3 regions of the Pseudomonas sp. 1L-E-NC-VB-C3 genome follow, and region 2 is predicted to be linked to each of the others. Evidence: riboswitches for the same ligand, from Rfam matches in the RefSeq annotation. Region 2 holds a riboswitch; each other region holds the start of a gene.
The links. A riboswitch is a leader RNA that binds a small molecule or an ion and turns the genes downstream of it on or off. The one in region 2 is predicted to bind cobalamin.

Region 1 (5,947 bases), on a different contig from region 2:
TCGCCACGCATTCCCGATGTGTCGGAAATGGTTGGCTTGCTGCGCAAGGCGGCGCAGCGTATTCCGGTGGAGCGGCTGTGGGTCAATCCGGATTGCGGCTTGAAAACCCGAGGCTGGCCAGAGACCGAGGCGGCGCTGGTGCACATGGTCAGCGCCGCACGGCAACTGCGCAAAGAGTGGGCCTGATCCTCTACCGCCCTGGAATACATAACCTTTGTGGGAGCGAGCCTGCTCGCGAAAGCGGTGTGTCAATCGACATCAATGTTGGATGACCTGACGCCTTCGCGAGCAGGCTCGCTCCCACAGAATTCGCGTTCTCCCCGTCATTCACGGCAACACACAAATCCTTTGTGGGAGCGAGCCTGCTCGCGAAAGCGGTGTGTCAGCCACCCATGCATCAGGCAAGGAAGCGCAATATCGGCGCACCATCGAACGGGTCTGTCAGATAGTGCGCCCTGACCCCGAAAGTCGTCTGTAACCGCTCCGGCGTCAGCACGTGCAGCGGCTCGCCCAGTGCCACCAGACGCCCGCGCTCCAGCACCGCCAGGCGATCGCACTTGAGCGCCTGATTGAGATCGTGCAGGGCGATCAACGTAGTCACCGGCAGTGCGCGCACCACGTGCAGAATGCTCAACTGATGCTGGATGTCGAGGTGGTTGGCCGGCTCGTCGAGCAGCAGGATCTGCGGGCGCTGCGCCAGTGCGCGGGCGATGTGCACGCGTTGGCGTTCCCCGCCGGAGAGGCTGCGCCAGAGGCGGTTGCGCAGGTGCACGGCGTCGACGTCAATCAGCGCTTGCTCGACGATGGCGTCATCGGCGGGCGACCACGGTTGCAGCGCCGACAACCACGGCGTGCGCCCCAGCGCCACCGCGTCGAACACGCGAATGCCATCGTCGGTATCGGCCTGTTGCTCAACCACCGCGAGCGTCTGCGCGATGCTGCGCCGCGACATTTTGCCCAGCGCCTGACCGCCGAGCTGCACATGGCCCGCGCTCGGTTCGCGCAGGCCGGCCAGCAATTTGAGCAGCGTGGATTTACCCGAACCGTTCGGCCCGACAATGCCCAGGGTCTCGCCGCGCTGAACGTCGAGGCTGACACCATTGAGCAACTCGGCACCGCGCACCTTGAAGCTCAACCCAGCACAGCTCAGAACCGTGTTCATCGCGCCGATCTCCGGCCCACCAGAATCAGCGCGAACACTGGCGCGCCGACCAGCGCAGTGATCACGCCGACCGGGATCACCTGACCCTTGATCAGGGTGCGCGACAGCACATCGGCGGCGATCAGAAACACCGCGCCGCCCAGCGCACTGGCGGGCAACAGACGCGCATGGCCGGTGCCGAGCAACAACCGCGCGGCATGGGGAATCACCAGACCGACAAAGCCGATCGAGCCGACAATCGACACCATCACCGCCGTCACCAGCGCGGCGCAGCCAATCAACAGAATCTGCACACGTCGCACTGGAATGCCGAGAGACGCCGCCGAGTCCGCACCAAAGGTGAACGCATCCAGCGCCCGCCGATGCCACAGACAAACGACCAACCCCAACACTGCTACCGGCACCGCCAGCCACACCGACGGCCAGCGCACGCCGCCGAGATTGCCGAGCAGCCAGAACATGATCCCGCGCGCCTGTTCCGAGCTGGCCGAGCGGGTGATCAGGAAAGCAGTGAGGGCGTTGAACAGCTGCGAGCCGGCAATCCCGGCAAGAATGATCTGCCCGGTGCCGCTGGCCGAGCCGCTGACTCGCGCCAACAGGATCACCAGTGCGAAAGCGGTCACCGCGCCGGCAAAAGCACCGACCGACAATGAAATCGCCCCGGCACCGACGCCGAGCAGGGCGACCATCACCGCGCCGGTCGAGGCGCCAGCAGAAATTCCCAGCAGATACGGATCGGCCAGCGGATTGCGCAGCAGCGATTGCAGGATCACCCCGCACGTCGCCAGACCGGCGCCGCAGGCCGCCGCGACCAAAGCGCGGGTCAGGCGATAGTTCCAGACAATGCCTTCGTCGATCGGGTCGAGCACATAACCGGCGCCCCACAGCTTGTTGGCCAGCACCTGCAACACCACGCTCGGCTCGATCGAAGTCTCGCCAATGGCCACGCCGCCAATCAGCGCGACCGACAGCGTCAACAGCACCAGCAGCAAACGGATCAGGCGTCTGCTCATTGCGACAGGTCGTAGCCGTTGATGGCACTGGCCAATTGTGCGAGGCCATCGAAGGTGCGCAGGCTGGCCTGCATGGCCATGGCGTCAAGGATGATGATGCGGTTGTGCTTGACCGCGTCCATGTTGCGCGTCACCGGATCACTGCGCAGGAAGGCGAGTTTCTTCTGATAGTCGTCCGCCGGGAAACGTCGACGATCCATGCGCGCGATCACCAGAAACGTCGGGTTGGCCTTGGCGATGGTTTCCCAGCCGACGGTTGGCCATTCTTCATCCGACTCGACGACGTTGCGCACGCCGAGGGTGCTGAGCATGAAATCGGGAACGCCTTTGTGCCCGGCCACGAACGGCTCGATGTCCATCTCGGCGCTGGAGAACCACACCAGAGCGCTGACGTCTTTGCGCTGCTGGTTTTTCGCGGTGGCGATCGATTGCGCGAGGCTGGCTTTGAGCTGCTCATTGAGCTGTTCGCCACGCGCCTGCACGTCGAAAATCGCCGCCAGTTGGCTCACGCTTTTGTAGATGCTGTCGATGCGAAACGGCGCCAGCCGCGTGCCGTCCGAGCCGACGAGGTTGTCCTTGGCTTCGCAATCGGAGGGCAGCAGATAGGTCGGAATCTTCAGTTCATGAAACTGCTCGCGAGTGCCGACCGCGCCTTGCGGGCCGACCATCCATTCCAGCTCGACGGCAACCAGCTCCGGGCGTTTAGCGATCACCGCTTCGAAACTCGGCTCGTTATCGGCGAGGCGCTCGATCCTGTCGTTCTGTGCTTTGTATGTGCCCAGCACGTCGTTGAACCACAGCGAAGTGCCAACGACTTTGTCGCCCAGGCCCAAGGCGTAGAGCATTTCCGTGCCGGCCTGACCGATGGTCACCGTGCGAGCGGGTGCGTGTTGAAAGGTCAGGCTGCTGCCACAGTTTTCGACGGTCAGCGGATACGCAGTCGGCGCCGCTTGCGCCAGGGCGCAAAGGCTCAGAGCGGTGAGCAGTGTGGCAATGCGGGGCAGCAGCATGGGGCAGTCTCCAAGAGAACCGTACGGGAGCGGGCGGGTACGGTTGGAAACACACCTCGGGCGCGGTCGTGGAAACTGCGCAAGGCCGGCACGGGGAAAATGCGCACGGCACGATGTCCTTCCCGGACACCCCGCCGGTTAGTCAGTCACTGTGCCGGCAGGTCTCCTGACTGATGCGTCATCGCCACGCTCCGGCCTTCCCGGGATTCACCCAGTGGCAGTCGAGGAGCAGGCTCGGCACCTACAGTTGCGGGGGCAGTTCCGATTGATGCTGTGCAAGCATTTCGGATTCCCTATTAATTCCGTGTGGAAACCGGCGGCGGCATGGTAGTCGATTTGCGCGGTGGAGGGGGAGGCGAATCTGCCACAGCGTCGATCTTGTCGTCGGCATTGCAATCTGTCATATGCCTTGGCTAATATACGATTCATATACACATCGTATCGGATTCATATATGGGCATCGTAAAGATTTCAGAGGACATGCACGAGAATCTGCGCATCTCCAGCAACGCGCTCAGTCGCTCGATCAACGCGCAGGCCGAGCACTGGATGCGCATCGGCATGCTCGCCGAGCTGCATCCCAATCTCGACCACAGCGCCATTTGCCGCCTGCTGATCCGCGCCGAACAGAATGGTGGGCTGGATCTGCAACAACTGACTCAGGAAGCCGTCAGCGCATGAGAAACCAGATCAAGATCAACACCCCGGCCGACATCGAAAAATCCCGCGCCGCCGGCAAACTCGCCGCTGAAGTGCTGGCAATGCTGGTGCCGCATGTGAAGGCTGGCGTAACCACCGATGAGCTGGATCGACTGTGCAACGATTACATCGTCAATGTGCAGAAGGCGGTGCCAGCCAATGTCGGTTATCACGGCTTTCCGAAAACCGTCTGCGCGTCGGTCAACGATGTGGTGTGCCACGGGATTCCATCGGGTACGCCATTGAAAGACGGCGACATCGTCAACCTCGACATCGCGGTGATCAAGGACGGCTGGTTCGGCGATACCAGTCGCATGTATGTGGTGGGCGAGGCGACTCCTGAAGCGCAGCACCTGATCAAGACCACCTACGAAGCCATGTGCGCAGGCATCCGTGCAGTGAAGCCGGGCGCAACGCTGGGCGATATCGGCCACGCGATCCAGAGCCTGGCGGAGGCGGAGGGCTTCAGTGTGGTACGCGAATACTGCGGCCATGGCATCGGCAAGGTCTATCACGATGAACCGCAGATCCTGCATTACGGCTTTCCCAATCAGGGCCTGAAGCTTAAGGCCGGGATGATTTTCACCGTGGAACCGATGCTCAATGCCGGCAAACGCCATGTGAAGAACATGCCGGATGGCTGGACCGTATTGACCAAGGATGGCTCGTTGTCGGCGCAGTGGGAGCATATGGTCGCGGTGACGGAGAGCGGGTTCGAAGTGCTGACGGCTTGGCCGGATGAGATTGAAGGGTACCGGGCCATTGGCTAATACCGTGTCGCCTGCTTGCCCTCACCCTAGCCCTCTCCCAATGGGAGAGGGGACTGACCGAGGTGTTGTTGCGAGATACGCCGACGTGCGATACCGAGTCGAACTTACATTTTGAACAGCATGAAGATCGGCTCCCTTTCCCCCTCGCCCCCCTTGGGGGAGAGGGAGTAGATCCAACTGACTCAGCGCAATCAGTGAGCACCGGCAGCCTTGTTCAAGTCGCTCTCGGTCCACTCGGTATAAACACAAGCATCCGCCGTCGCCCAGCGCACCCGTACCGGATCGCCGGCCTTGAGTGGCATGCCCGCTGCCGACAGCGCTTTCACCGTCATCGACGTCCCGCCCGCAGTCACCACGCTGCACGTCTGGCTCTCACCGAGAAACAGCACCTCCACAACATTCGCCGATACTTCATTCCAGCCCGCCGCCAGCGGCTCATCCAGCGCCTGCTGCGTGCTCAGCGCCAAGGCCTTTTCCGGACGCACCATCAGCAGCACATCCTGATCAGTGTGCAACCCGGACGTCAGCCGAATCGACAACGACTGGCCCTCGAAACTCGCTGCTGCATTGCCTTGCGCCTTGAGCTTGAGGAAGTTCGAATTGCCCAGAAACGACGCGACAAATGCATTGGGCGGATTCTGGTAAAGGTCATAACCACTGCCCAGACCAACGATTTTGCCGTGGCTGAAAATCGCGATGCGTTGCGACAGACGCATGGCTTCTTCCTGGTCGTGGGTCACGTAGACGATGGTGATGCCCAGGCGCCGGTGCAGCTGGCGCAGTTCATCCTGCAAGTCTTCGCGCAGCTTCTTGTCCAGCGCACCGAGCGGTTCGTCCATCAGCAGAATGCGCGGCTCGTAAACCAAGGCGCGAGCGATGGCAACCCGTTGTTGCTGGCCGCCAGACAGTTGCGAAGGGCGGCGATGGGCGAACTGTTCGAGCTGCACCAGTTTGAGCATCGCATCGACGCGCTTTTCGCGCTCGGCCGCAGCCAGTTTGCGAATGGCCAGAGGGAAGGCGATGTTGTCGCGTACCGACAGATGCGGGAACAGCGAGTAACGCTGAAAAACCATGCCGATGTCGCGCTTGTGCGGCGGCACGTTGACCAGCGACTGGCCGTTGACGAGGATCTCGCCGCTGCTCGGTGTTTCAAACCCGGCGAGCATCGACAGCGTGGTGCTTTTGCCCGAGCCGCTGGAGCCCAGGAACGTGAGGAATTCACCGTCCTTGATGTCCAGCGAGATGTTATCGACTGCAGCAAAATCGCCGTAGTGCTTGTTCAGGTTGCGCAGG
Region 2 (5,947 bases):
TGTGGCTCGATTACGAGGCCATCGATGACGACAAACCGACCGCGCTGAAACTCGACGAAAAAGACCCGAAACATGATTTCGCCATGCAGTTGCTGGCGCGCTACGGTGATCTGAACGCGCGGCCAGACCCGATCAATCGCTGCGACGGCGCTTATTGCTCGCGACCGAATATCGATCCGGCGTTGCAGGATGCCGAGCAGGCCCTGAGCCGTCTGGCCTCGCGCCCGGCCGCAGGGTTGAAAGTCATCGACCAGTTGCCCGAAGCGACCTTGCTGCGCGTTGAAACCGCCAGTGGCAAGCGCGAGGTCTACAGCGTGCTGCGCAACCGCGCCCACAGCAACGTGGCGTTTTTGCTCGGTGAGTCGCTGCGCTATCAGCCGGGGCTCGACACGTTGACTGTCTATCCGGGCGTACTCACCAGTTACCCGAATTTCATGTTCAACGTCCCGGCCGAGCAGGTGCCGGCGTTTGTCGATGCGATGGAGAATGCCAAGGATGCCAATCGGTTCGAAAAGATCGTCGAACGCTGGGGCATTCGGCGCAGTCACCCGCAGTTCTGGCTGTATTTCCACGATCTGAGCCAATACATCCACGAAACCGACCCGGTGGAAGAGGGCGTGCTGGATATGAATCGGTACGAGAACCTTTGATGATTCGCAGGCGTGTTACGAGATTCTTTCCCGACAAAAATACTAGGACTTTGTCAGCCGCGCCGATTGGCGTAAACTGCGCCCACGCCTGCGAGGAGTTTTTATGACCGCTATTACCATTACTGACGCCGCCCATGATTACCTGGCCGATCTGCTCTCCAAGCAGAACACCCCGGGCATCGGCATCCGCGTTTTCATTACCCAGCCTGGTACCCAGTACGCCGAAACCTGCATTGCCTACTGCAAGCCGGGCGAAGAGAAGCCTGAAGACACCGCGCTGGGGCTGAAAAGCTTCACCGCCTACATCGATTCCTTCAGCGAAGCGTTTCTTGATGACGCGGTCGTTGATTACGCCACCGACCGCATGGGCGGCCAGCTGACCATCAAGGCGCCAAACGCCAAGGTGCCGATGGTCAACGCCGACAGCCCGGTCAACGAGCGCATCAACTATTACCTGCAAACCGAGATCAACCCGGGGCTGGCCAGTCACGGCGGTCAGGTCAGCCTGATCGATGTTGTCGAGGACGGCATTGCCGTGTTGCAGTTCGGCGGCGGTTGCCAGGGCTGCGGCCAGGCTGACGTAACCTTGAAAGAAGGCATTGAGCGCACCTTGCTCGAGCGCATTCCGGAGCTCAAGGGCGTTCGCGACGTGACCGACCACACGCAGAAAGAAAACGCCTACTACTAAGGTGTTCGCTGCGATCATGAAAAACGGCGCCCCGTGAGCGCCGTTTTTTTATGGGTAACTTTTGCCGCCCCCATTCGCGAGCAGGCTCGCTCCCACATTGAAATGCAATCACCTGTGGGAGCGAGCCCGCTCGCGAAAGCGTCTTCAAGGGCGATAAAGATGCGCATGCCCGGCCCGATACAACGAAGACTCGCTGAACACCTCGCTGCCCAGCACCCTGCCAACCAAGATCAGCGCCGTACGCCGAAAGCCTTTGGCCTCGACCTTTGCGGCAATGTCCGCCAATGTACCTACCACCCAGTCCTGATCCGGCCATGTCGCGCGGTGAATAACGGCAATCGGGCAGTCCGCGCCGTAATGCGGCAGCAGTTCAACCAGTATCTTTTCCAGATGATTGACCCCCAGATGAATGGCCATGGTCGCGCCGTGCTGCGCCAGGCTCGCCAGTTCTTCGCCGGCGGGCATCGCGGTCTTGTCGGCGTAACGGGTCAGGATCACGCTTTGCGAAATGTCCGGCAGAGTGAGCTCTGCGCCCAGCAGTGCTGCGCATGCCGCTGTGGCGGTCACGCCAGGGATGATCTCGAAAGGAATGCTCAGCTCACGCAAGTGGCGGATCTGCTCACCAATCGCGCCGTACAGACCTGGATCCCCCGAATGCACACGGGCCACATCCTGGCCTTTGGCATGGGCGCTCCTGATCAAATCGATGATTTGTTCCAGATGCAGTTCGGCGCTGTTGGCCACGATTTCGGCCTGATGACCTTCCAGCACCGCTGCGGGTACCAGCGAGCCGGCATAAATGATCACCGGGCAGCTGCGAATCAGCCGTTGGCCTTTGACGGTGATGAGTTCCGGGTCGCCGGGGCCGGCGCCGATGAAGTAGACGGTCATCGTTGAATCCTTGTGAAGAGGCGCAGGCACACTGCAGATGAAGCGTGCTCATGATCGATGGCGGGGATTATCGGGATTTTATGCAGCGCCGGCCAATGCCAGCGTGGCCTGCGCATATTTCTGCCGGTGGATCAGCAGTTTCGCCGGCGCCTGAATCAGTTGCTCGGCGAGCGCCAGCGCGGCGCTTTCCGCCACGCCGTAGCAGCCGGTGCGCTCAAAGGCGATCTGCGATTGATGGCTGAGGCGCTGCTGATAGGGCGCCAGTTCGGCACTGTTGAAATACTGCAGCGGCAGGTTCAATTGTGTGGCCAGTTCCAGCAACCCCGGTTCGTCGCGCTTGAGGTCGATACTCGCCAAAGCCTTGACCGCTCGCAGCTCGATGCGGTGCGCCTGCAACGCTTGATCGAGTAACGCACGCAACGTACTGGCCGGGCAGCCCCGCTGGCAGCCGAGGCCGACCACGAGGGTCGGCGCTGCGCGGTCATCGGTCATGCCTGATATGGGCCTGCGCTTTTGCGGCGGAACAACCATGCACTGATCAGGCCCAAGGCCAGCCAGAACGCGACGTTGGTCAGCTGCGAAGCGATTTTGAACTGGGTTTCCAGTGCCTCTGGAGCGAGCATCGAATGCACCTGCGGTTGCGGCGCGCCGATCACATGCGGCACGGCGAGAATCGCTACACCAAGAAGCTTCATCAGCCAGTGACGGCTGAAGGCGATCAGTGCCAGGCCGACGGCGGTCGAAGCGGCAGTGCCGATCCACCAGATCTGCCGCGAAGCCAGATCGGCAGCCGCAGTGCCCGGCAATTCAGGTGGCAGGCCCAGGGTCGGCGCAAGAACGAACGTGGCGTAACCGGCCAGACCCCAGAGCAGCCCTTGCGAGGTCTTGGTCGGCGCGCGCAAGGTGTACAGGCCGGCGAGCATCAAGGCGAAACCCACTGCCACCACCAGATTACCGCCAGTGGTCGAGACCACACGCTGCCAGCCGTCTTCCGGCTCCCAGGCTTCGCCATCATGGCTGTGGGCGGCGGTGCCGGCGGCGTGTTCGTGGACTTGCGCGACCGGTTCGGATTTCTCGAAGGTTTCGGCCTGCAGAATCAGTGGCGATACCCAGAAACTCTGCAGCAAGGTCAGCAGCAGGGCGGCCAGCAAGCCGGTGAAGCCTGCGGTTTGCGCGATACGCTTGATCATTTCGGCAGGCCTCAGTGGCACGGGAACGCGGCGCTGTGGCGGGTATCGTGGGCGGCGTTGTGCACCGCTTCGATGTGCGAGAAACCGGCGAACCAGACCAGGCTGGCACCGAGGATCGAGGCGAAGAGGGCGGCGGCGACGCGTTGGCCGAGTGTGGTGCTGCTGGAGATGTGGTCAGTGTGGCTGACGGTGTTACTGATGATCGACATAGCGCTTCCCTCTGAAATGTCAGCGGGTAAACAGAGCGCATGAAAATCCCTGCGGGCCGGGCACGCAGGGATTTCGAACAGCGCCCGCCCACCGCGGGTTTGTTTGTGTTCAGCGGCGCTTGCGCGTGCTGGGTGTTGCGGGCCGGTCTCCGGGCTCGCGAGGGGTTGGCTGGTCGCCGACCTGCAAGCATCACCTTCCCATGCCGGGGCACAGTGGATCTGACGCTTCGCTCGCTTACCGTTGCGGGGGCAGCACCGGACTGACATGGCTTTGAGTAAAGCACATGATTCACCGGTTTCCCGTTTCACCCTGTGAGGGGCACCCGTAACAAGGTGTGCAGGAGAACATGGGTTTGGGTTTTTAGTCAATTTCCGGGGGCGGATCCGTTGCGGGGGGGGGGGCTTTTTTTCGGGTGTTTTTGTGTGTATATCCGTTGCTGCGGGTGTTGCTGATTACGGTTTCGCCCTTACGGCGAGGCACTTTTTCCAAACGCCGAAAAAGTACCCAAAAAGGCTTGCTCCTACGTTCGGCCCTCGCAGGCTCGGGTTCCTTCGCTCCGGGACTGATCCGGGCGCAGCGGCTCCGGTTTGCTTCGCTGCACCTACACTCGCTGTGTACGACTGCGTCGTACGGTCGCTGCGCTCCCACGCCCGGATCAATCCCTCCACTCAGCCTTCCGACGTCGCCGGTGGATCAAGATCAAGGGCACTCGAGCTTGCGCTCATTGTTGAGTGGGGCGGCTTCGCCGCGAGCAGCTGCGCTGCTTTGCTTTTGCTTTTGTGGGAGCGAGCCTGCTCGCGAAGGCGGCCTGACAGCCGACCTGTTCTTGAGCTGGTGCGCGATCCAACTGTAGGAGCTGCCGAAGGCTGCGATCTTTTGCTTTTGCCTTTGCTTTTGCTCTGGCTTTTGATCTTTTGCCCCTTCGGCAGGCTTCGTTACGGGATCGATCCGGGGGTGGGAGCGCAGCGACCGTACGACGCAGTCGTACACAGCGGAAGGAGGTGCAGCGAAGCAAACCGTAGCCGCTGCGCCCGGATCGGTCCCGTAACGAAGGTACCCCGAGCCCCAGCGAGCGGGCCGTACGCCGGGGCAAAGCCTTTTGGTTCCTTTTTGGCGTTTGAAAAAGGGACTCGCTGTAAGAGCGAAACCATAAGAAGCCGTTACCGCAGCAACGGATATACCCCCAGTTTCAGACTCACCGACCATTGACCCACGACGGACCCATGCGTAGCCTTGCGCTTTCGAGGTTCTTCGGCACTCGCCGAAGCTAAGAAGGGAACGCGGTCAAAGCCGCGGCTGCCCCCGCAACTGTGAACGGTGATGTTCGTTGCCACGCCACTGCCAGCTCAACCGATGAGCCAGCGGGAAGGCGCAATGGACGCCAGGCCCAACGCCTGAACGCCGTCAGCCAGGAGACCTGCCTCGTCACAGATTCTCACTACAACCGGGCGGGGTGATCCGGTGGCGAATGCTTCCGGCGTGCACGCGCGCTGCCGGTTCTCGTCCCGTATGCCCGCCGCTTGCCAAAGGGCATACCGATGAAAACACTGGCCAAACTCCCCGTCACCATCGTCACCGGTTTCCTCGGTTCGGGCAAAACCACGCTGCTGCGGCACATGCTCGACAACGCTCAGGGCCGGCGCATCGCGGTGATCGTCAACGAGTTTGGCGAGCTGGGCATCGACGGTGAAATCCTCAAGCAATGCACCATCGGCTGCACCGAAGAAGAGGCCAGCGGCCGCGTTTATGAGCTGGCCAACGGCTGCCTGTGCTGCACCGTGCAGGAAGAATTCTTCCCGGTGATGCGCGAGCTGGTCGCCCGTCGCGGTGACCTCGATCACATTCTCATCGAAACCTCCGGCCTGGCCCTGCCCAAGCCGTTGGTGCAAGCCTTCCAGTGGCCGGAAATCCGCAGTGCCTGCACCGTCGACGCAGTCATCACCGTGGTCGACAGCCCGGCCGTCGCTGCTGGCACCTTCGCCGCGTTCCCGGATCAGGTCGATGCCCAGCGCAAACTCGATCCGAACCTTGATCACGAGTCGCCGCTGCATGAACTGTTCGCCGATCAACTGGCCAGCGCTGACCTGGTGATCCTCAACAAAGCCGACCAGACCAGCCCGCAAGACCTGGCTCGCGTACGCGCTGAAGTAGCCGAAGAGCTGCCGCCAGCGGTAAAAATCGTCGAAGCCAGCAATGGCCGCCTGCCGCTCGACGTGCTGATCGGTCTCGGTGCCGGCTCTGAAGAGCATATCGACAGCCGCCACAGCCACCACGATCACCACCATGACGGTGATGACGACGACCACGATCACGACGCC
Region 3 (5,947 bases), on a different contig from region 2:
CGTCATGCAGGCGCCGAATGTCGGCAAGGAAGGCTTGCAGACCGGCGACCTGATTTTCTTCGCCACCAATGGCGGCTCGCAGGTCAGTCATGCGGGGATTTACGTCGGCGAGGGGCGCTTCGTGCATGCGCCGGCCACGGGCGGCACGGTCAAGCTCGATAGCCTGTCGAAGGCGTATTGGCAGAAGGCGTATCTGAGCGCCAAGCGGGTGTTGCAGCCGGGGCAGCTGGCGCATAACCCCTAGTGCGTATGCATAACTAAATGTGGGAGCGAGCCTGCTCGCGAAGGCGGAGTGTCAGTCGACAATGATTTGACTGATACACCGCTTCGCGAGCAGGCTCGCTCCCACTTTTTTTGCGTTGCGCTTAGCTTAATTGCTGGCCGAAACGCGCCAAATTTTGTTCCCGACATCATCCGCCACCAGCAAGCTACCTTGCTGATCGATGACCACGCCAACTGGGCGGCCCAGCGCGTTCTCGTCCTTGTCGAGGAAGCCGGTCAGCACATCCACCGGCTGCCCGGTCGGTTTGCCACCACTGAACGGCACGAAAATCACTTTGTAGCCACTGTGCGGTTTGCGGTTCCACGAGCCGTGCTGGCCAATGAATGCGCCTTCCTTGAATTGCGCCGGCAAGCGGTTGCCCTCGGCGAAGGTCAGGCCCAGCGAAGCGGTGTGCGGACCGACCGCGTAATCCGGAGCGATGGCCTTGGCCACCAGATCAGGATTCTGCGGTTTGACCCGCACATCGACGTGCTGGCCGTAGTAGCTGAACGGCCAGCCATAGAAGCCGCCGTCCTTGACCGAGGTGATGTAGTCCGGCACCAGATCGCTGCCGATTTCGTCACGCTCGTTGACTGCTGTCCACAATGCGCCGCTGGTAGGTTCCCAGGCGAGGCCGTTGGGGTTGCGAATGCCCGAAGCGAAGATCCGGTGATTGCCGGTCGCACGATCCACTTCCCAGATCGCCGCGCGGCCTTCTTCCTGATCCAGGCCGTTTTCGCCGACGTTACTATTCGAGCCGACGGTGACGTAGAGCTTGTTGCCGTCCTTGCTGGCGATGACGTTTTTGGTCCAGTGGTGATTCAGCGTGCCGCCGGGCAAGTCGACGACTTTGATCGGTTGGGTCTTGATCTCGGTGGCGCCCGGCTCGTAGTTGAAGCGCAGCAGGCGGTCGGTGTCGGCCACATACAAATCATTGCCGACGAGCGTCATGCCAAACGGCGAGTTGAGGTTCTGCAGGAACACCGTGCGGGTTTCTGCGACGCCGTCGTGGTCGGCATCACGCAGCAGGGTGATGCGGTTCGGGCTGGGCACGCCGGCGCCGGCCTTGCCCATGACTTTCTTCATCACCCAGCCACGAATGCCTTTGCTGTCATCGGGCTTGGGCGGCGCATTGGTCTCCGCCACCAGCACATCGCCGTTGGGCAGCACGTAGAGCCAGCGCGGGTGATCAAGACCTTCGGCAAACGCGGCGACCTGGGTGCCGGCCGCTGCGGTCGGTTTCGCGCCGTCCGGCCAGCCCACCGCCGGGGCGATGTTGACTGTCGGGATCAGCGTCTTGTTCGGTTCGGGCAGTTTCGGCGACGGGCCGGTGCCGTCGGAGACTTGCAGGCTGGAGGTTTCACCGCAGGCGGCGAGCCCGCCAGCGACGGCGATGATAAGAGCGAGTTGGGCCTTGCGCATTGCTGATCTTCCCTATGAATGCATTCCTAAACATAGAGGAGGGCGCAGGCCCGATGGTTCAACTGCTCAACCGCGGGCTTCCTTGAACAGCACGGCGATGCCCGGATGATAGTTGCCCGCGTCGCTGTGCAATTTGCGATAGGCGTAGGGGAAATACCAGGCCACGGCGCAGGTGTGTTCCTTTTGCAGGTCGTCGACCATGTCCTGCAATTCTTCGGGGCTGGCGCTGTGCTGAGGTTTTTGCGGAGCAACAAAGAGGCAGCCGAGCTTGAGATCGCTGGCGTAGCTGATGCGCTTGGCATCAACGGTGATGTCGAGCAGGGCCTGGGTCAGGTTGAGGTTGTTGACCCGTGGCCAGCGTTGCGTGGCCTGAATGAACGCGCGGTCTTCGGCGCCGGCAATCAGCAGGTCGGCGCGAGCATTGCGTTCGCCTTCTTCGTTCTGTTTGCGCGTGGCCGTGTCGTTCAGCGTGACCATTTCAGCCATCCACGCCGCTGCCGCGAGCAGGCCGAGATTGGCTTTCTCGTCGTGCCAGTACGGCGTGTCGTTGTCGCCGCGTACAGTGTTGTAGCGATCGATACAGTCAAACCAGCGTTCCAGCACCGGGCGCAGAAATTCCAGGCGCGGGTTGCTGATGATCATGCCTTGCATCGTCGTCATCCTTATTGTTGTAATGGGCTTTTCGGGAAAAGCATGGCTCTTTGATATCACTTGTCGCAGTCTGGCACAAGATTGCCGCTGCACAATGGATCAGCGGCAGTTATTCGCGCGCAAAGCGCCTCTTCAATTGACGCTCCACCCCCAACCCTCTAACCTTCGCCGCTTGTTTCAGGTGCTCTGTGGCCCCGCGTCGACAGAGTGAAACAGGGAAGCCGGTGAGGGTGGTCTTCAAGCGAAGCCACGACGATCCCGGCGCTGCCCCCGCAACGGTAAATGAGTGAAAACTGCGCCTTGAGCCACTGCCTCGAAAGAAGCGGGAAGGCGCGCAGTCCGGCGAAACGCCGCTCATGAGCCCGGAGACCGGCCTGATCCATCTCAGCGGCATCACGGTGGGCGATGCCAGGCTTTTTGCCGTCTATTCTTGTTCCTGCCCGCCGTTATCCAGCCTCAACGGAGAGCTCCCCCATGACTGATTCCCCCGAGCGTGACGAACGCCATCTGGCGCGCATGCAGCGCAAGAAAGCCGTGATCGACGAACGCATTGCCAGCTCGCCCGACGAATGTGGCCTGGTGCTGGTGCTGACCGGCAATGGCAAAGGCAAGAGCAGCTCGGCGTTCGGCATGCTCGCCCGCGCGATGGGCCACGGCATGCAGTGCGGCGTTGTGCAGTTCATCAAGGGCCGCAACAGCACCGGCGAAGAATTGTTTTTCCGCCGCTTCCCCGAGCAGGTGCGTTTCCACGTCATGGGCGAAGGCTTCACCTGGGAAACCCAGGATCGTCAGCGCGACATCGCCGCTGCGACCGCCGCTTGGGAAGTCTCGCGTGAATTGTTGCGCGACCCTTCGATCGGTCTGGTGGTGCTCGATGAATTGAACATCGCCCTCAAGCACGGCTACCTCGATCTCGATCAGGTGCTCAGCGATTTGCAAGCGCGCCCGCCGATGCAGCACGTGGTGGTCACCGGTCGCGGCGCCAAGCCGGAAATGATCGAGATGGGCGACACGGTTACCGAGATGGGCATGCTCAAGCACGCCTTTCAGGCCGGGATCAAAGCGCAGAAAGGCGTCGAACTTTGAAGCAACCACGTCACTGCCCGGCGGTGTTGATCGCCGCGCCGGCCTCCGGTCAGGGCAAGACCACCGTCACCGCCGCACTCGCCCGTTTGCATCGCAATCAGGGGCGCAAGGTGCGCGTATTCAAATGCGGCCCGGACTTTCTCGATCCGATGATCCTCGAGCGCGCCAGCGGTGCGCCGGTGTATCAACTGGACATGTGGATGGTCGGCGAGCAGGAAAGTCGCCGGCTGTTGTGGGAAGCCGCCGCCGAGGCTGACCTGATTCTGATCGAGGGCGTGATGGGCCTGTTCGACGGCACGCCATCCAGCGCTGATCTGGCGCGCCACTTCGGTGTGCCGGTGCTCGGCGTGATCGACGGCACCGCCATGGCGCAGACCTTTGGCGCCTTGGCGCTGGGCCTGGCCAAGTATCAGCCGGACTTGCCGTTCGCTGGCGTGCTGGCCAACCGCGTCGGCACCTTGCGCCATGCGCAATTGCTCGAAGGCAGCCTCACCGAAGGTCTGCGCTGGTACGGTGCGCTGTCCCGCGAAACCGGTATCGAATTGCCGAGCCGCCACCTCGGCCTGGTTCAGGCCAGCGAATTGAATGATCTGGATCTGCGCCTCGACGCGGCCGCCGATGCGCTGGCCAGCAGTTGCGAGGTCGCGCTGCCACCCGCCGTAGAATTCGCCGCGCCTGAGATCATCGCCGCCGAGCCTCTATTAAAAGGTGTGCGCATCGCCGTTGCCCGCGATGAAGCCTTTGCCTTCACCTATGGCGCCAGTCTCGATCTGCTGCGGGCGATGGGCGCCGAATTGCGCTTCTTCTCGCCGATCCGCGACACGCAATTGCCCGAGGCGGACAGCCTGTATCTGCCGGGCGGCTATCCAGAGTTGCATCACGTCGCGCTGGCGCAAAACGCCTCGATGCTGGCGGCGATCCGCGCGCACCATGCGGCGGGCAAGCCGTTGCTCGCCGAGTGTGGCGGCATGCTTTATCTGCTTGATTCGCTGACCGACGTGGAAGGCACCCGTGCTGAGCTGGTCGGTTTGCTCAAGGGCGAGGCGGTGATGCAGAAGCGTCTGGCGGCGCTGGCGTTGCAGGCGGTTGAATTGCCGGAAGGGGAGTTGCGTGGGCATACCTATCATCATTCCCTGACCACCACAGAGCTGACGCCGATTGCCCGTGGGCTGAGTCCCAATGGCGGGCGCGGCGCTGAGGCGGTTTATCGCGAGGGGCGGATGACGGCGTCGTACGTGCACTTTTATTTCCCATCGAATCCGACTGCGATTGCGGCATTGTTTGCGCCAGACAGTGAGGCCGGCTTCGCGAGCAAGCTCGCTCCCACAGTGAATGGTGAGCTTCCTGAAGAAATGCGATCTCCTGTGGGAGCTGGCTTGCCAGCGATGGGGCCATGACCGACAACACATTCTCCGAAGCCGAACGCGCAGCGGTCTACAAGGCCATCGCCGAGCGCCGCGACATGCGCCACTTCACCGGCGGCAGCGTCGAGCCGCAGTTGCTGCGTCGTCTGCTTGAAGCCGCTCATCAAGCGCCGAGCGTCGGCCTGATGCAGCCCTGGCGCTTCATTCGTATCAGCGATCGTGCTCTGCGCGGGCAGATCCGCGATCTGGTGGAAGAAGAGCGCATCCGCACCGCCGAAGCCCTTGGCGAGCGCAGCGATGAGTTCATGCAACTCAAGGTCGAAGGCATCAACGATTGCGCCGAAGTGTTGGTCGCAGCGCTGATGGACGATCGCGAAAAACACATCTTCGGTCGGCGCACGTTGCCGGAAATGGACATGGCCTCGCTGTCCTGCGCGATCCAGAATCTGTGGCTGGCCTCCCGCGCCGAAGGCCTGGGCATGGGCTGGGTTTCGTTGTTCGAACCGCAAGCCTTGGCGGATTTGCTCAAGTTGCCGGCCGGTGCCAAGCCGCTGGCGGTGTTGTGTCTCGGCCCGGTCAAGGAATTCTATCCGGCGCCGATGCTGGTACTTGAAGGCTGGGCGCAGGCGCGGCCGCTCAACGAGTTGCTGTACGAAAATTATTGGGGAGTGAGTCAATGAGTGTGGCGTTGCTGAGTGTCGCCGCAGTAGCGCTGGATGCGCTGCTTGGTGAACCGAAACGCTGGCATCCGCTGGTGGCGTTCGGCAATTTTGCCGGGCGCATCGAGCAACGCTTCAACGCCGGCGGCCGTGGCTGGCGCAGCCATGGTGTGACCGCGTGGGTGCTCGCGGTGCTGCCGCTGACTCTGCTCGCCACCGCATTTTCCTGGGCGCCCTATGTGGGCTGGATTGTCGAGATTCTCGCGCTGTATTGCGCCCTCGGCATGCGCAGCCTCGGCGAACATGTCGCGCCGGTCGCGGCTGCGTTGCGCGCCGATGATCTGGACGAGGCGCGCAAGCGTGTCGGTTATCTGGTCAGCCGCCAGACCGATGAACTCGACAGCACTGCCGTGGCCCGTGCCGCCACTGAATCGGTGCTGGAGAACGGCAGCGATGCGGTGTTCGCTGCGCTGTTCTGGTTTGCCGTCGCCGGCGCGCCGGGC

Region 1: linked by a shared signal. The riboswitch ahead of AC0Z5Z_RS03560 (ABC transporter substrate-binding protein) and the one ahead of AC0Z5Z_RS17230 (CbtB domain-containing protein) in region 2 are both predicted to bind cobalamin.
Region 3: linked by a shared signal. The riboswitch ahead of cobO (cob(I)yrinic acid a,c-diamide adenosyltransferase) and the one ahead of AC0Z5Z_RS17230 (CbtB domain-containing protein) in region 2 are both predicted to bind cobalamin.

The regions. Positions count from the first base shown of each region.
Region 1 covers NZ_JBXAWD010000002.1:5,542-11,488, forward strand. Annotated here, with positions in the region: gene metE (5-methyltetrahydropteroyltriglutamate--homocysteine S-methyltransferase) at 1-186, shown strand, start outside; partial or broken gene AC0Z5Z_RS03550 (ABC transporter ATP-binding protein) at 398-1,066, opposite strand; gene AC0Z5Z_RS03555 (FecCD family ABC transporter permease) at 1,159-2,175, opposite strand; gene AC0Z5Z_RS03560 (ABC transporter substrate-binding protein) at 2,172-3,185, opposite strand; cobalamin riboswitch at 3,325-3,518, opposite strand; gene AC0Z5Z_RS03565 (ParD-like family protein) at 3,639-3,866, shown strand; gene map (type I methionyl aminopeptidase) at 3,863-4,654, shown strand; gene AC0Z5Z_RS03575 (ABC transporter ATP-binding protein) at 4,846-5,947, opposite strand, start outside.
Region 2 covers NZ_JBXAWD010000010.1:45,484-51,430, forward strand. Annotated here, with positions in the region: gene AC0Z5Z_RS17205 (fatty acid cis/trans isomerase) at 1-650, shown strand, start outside; gene nfuA (Fe-S biogenesis protein NfuA) at 754-1,338, shown strand; gene cobM (precorrin-4 C(11)-methyltransferase) at 1,483-2,229, opposite strand; gene AC0Z5Z_RS17220 (cobalamin biosynthesis protein) at 2,308-2,721, opposite strand; gene AC0Z5Z_RS17225 (CbtA family protein) at 2,718-3,419, opposite strand; gene AC0Z5Z_RS17230 (CbtB domain-containing protein) at 3,431-3,628, opposite strand; cobalamin riboswitch at 3,752-3,970, opposite strand; cobalamin riboswitch at 4,857-5,068, shown strand; gene cobW (cobalamin biosynthesis protein CobW) at 5,168-5,947, shown strand, end outside.
Region 3 covers NZ_JBXAWD010000007.1:256,662-262,608, forward strand. Annotated here, with positions in the region: gene AC0Z5Z_RS14035 (C40 family peptidase) at 1-244, shown strand, start outside; gene AC0Z5Z_RS14040 (PQQ-dependent sugar dehydrogenase) at 371-1,684, opposite strand; gene AC0Z5Z_RS14045 (hypothetical protein) at 1,751-2,335, opposite strand; cobalamin riboswitch at 2,498-2,727, shown strand; gene cobO (cob(I)yrinic acid a,c-diamide adenosyltransferase) at 2,810-3,421, shown strand; gene AC0Z5Z_RS14055 (cobyrinic acid a,c-diamide synthase CobB) at 3,418-4,818, shown strand; gene bluB (5,6-dimethylbenzimidazole synthase) at 4,815-5,465, shown strand; gene cbiB (adenosylcobinamide-phosphate synthase CbiB) at 5,462-5,947, shown strand, end outside.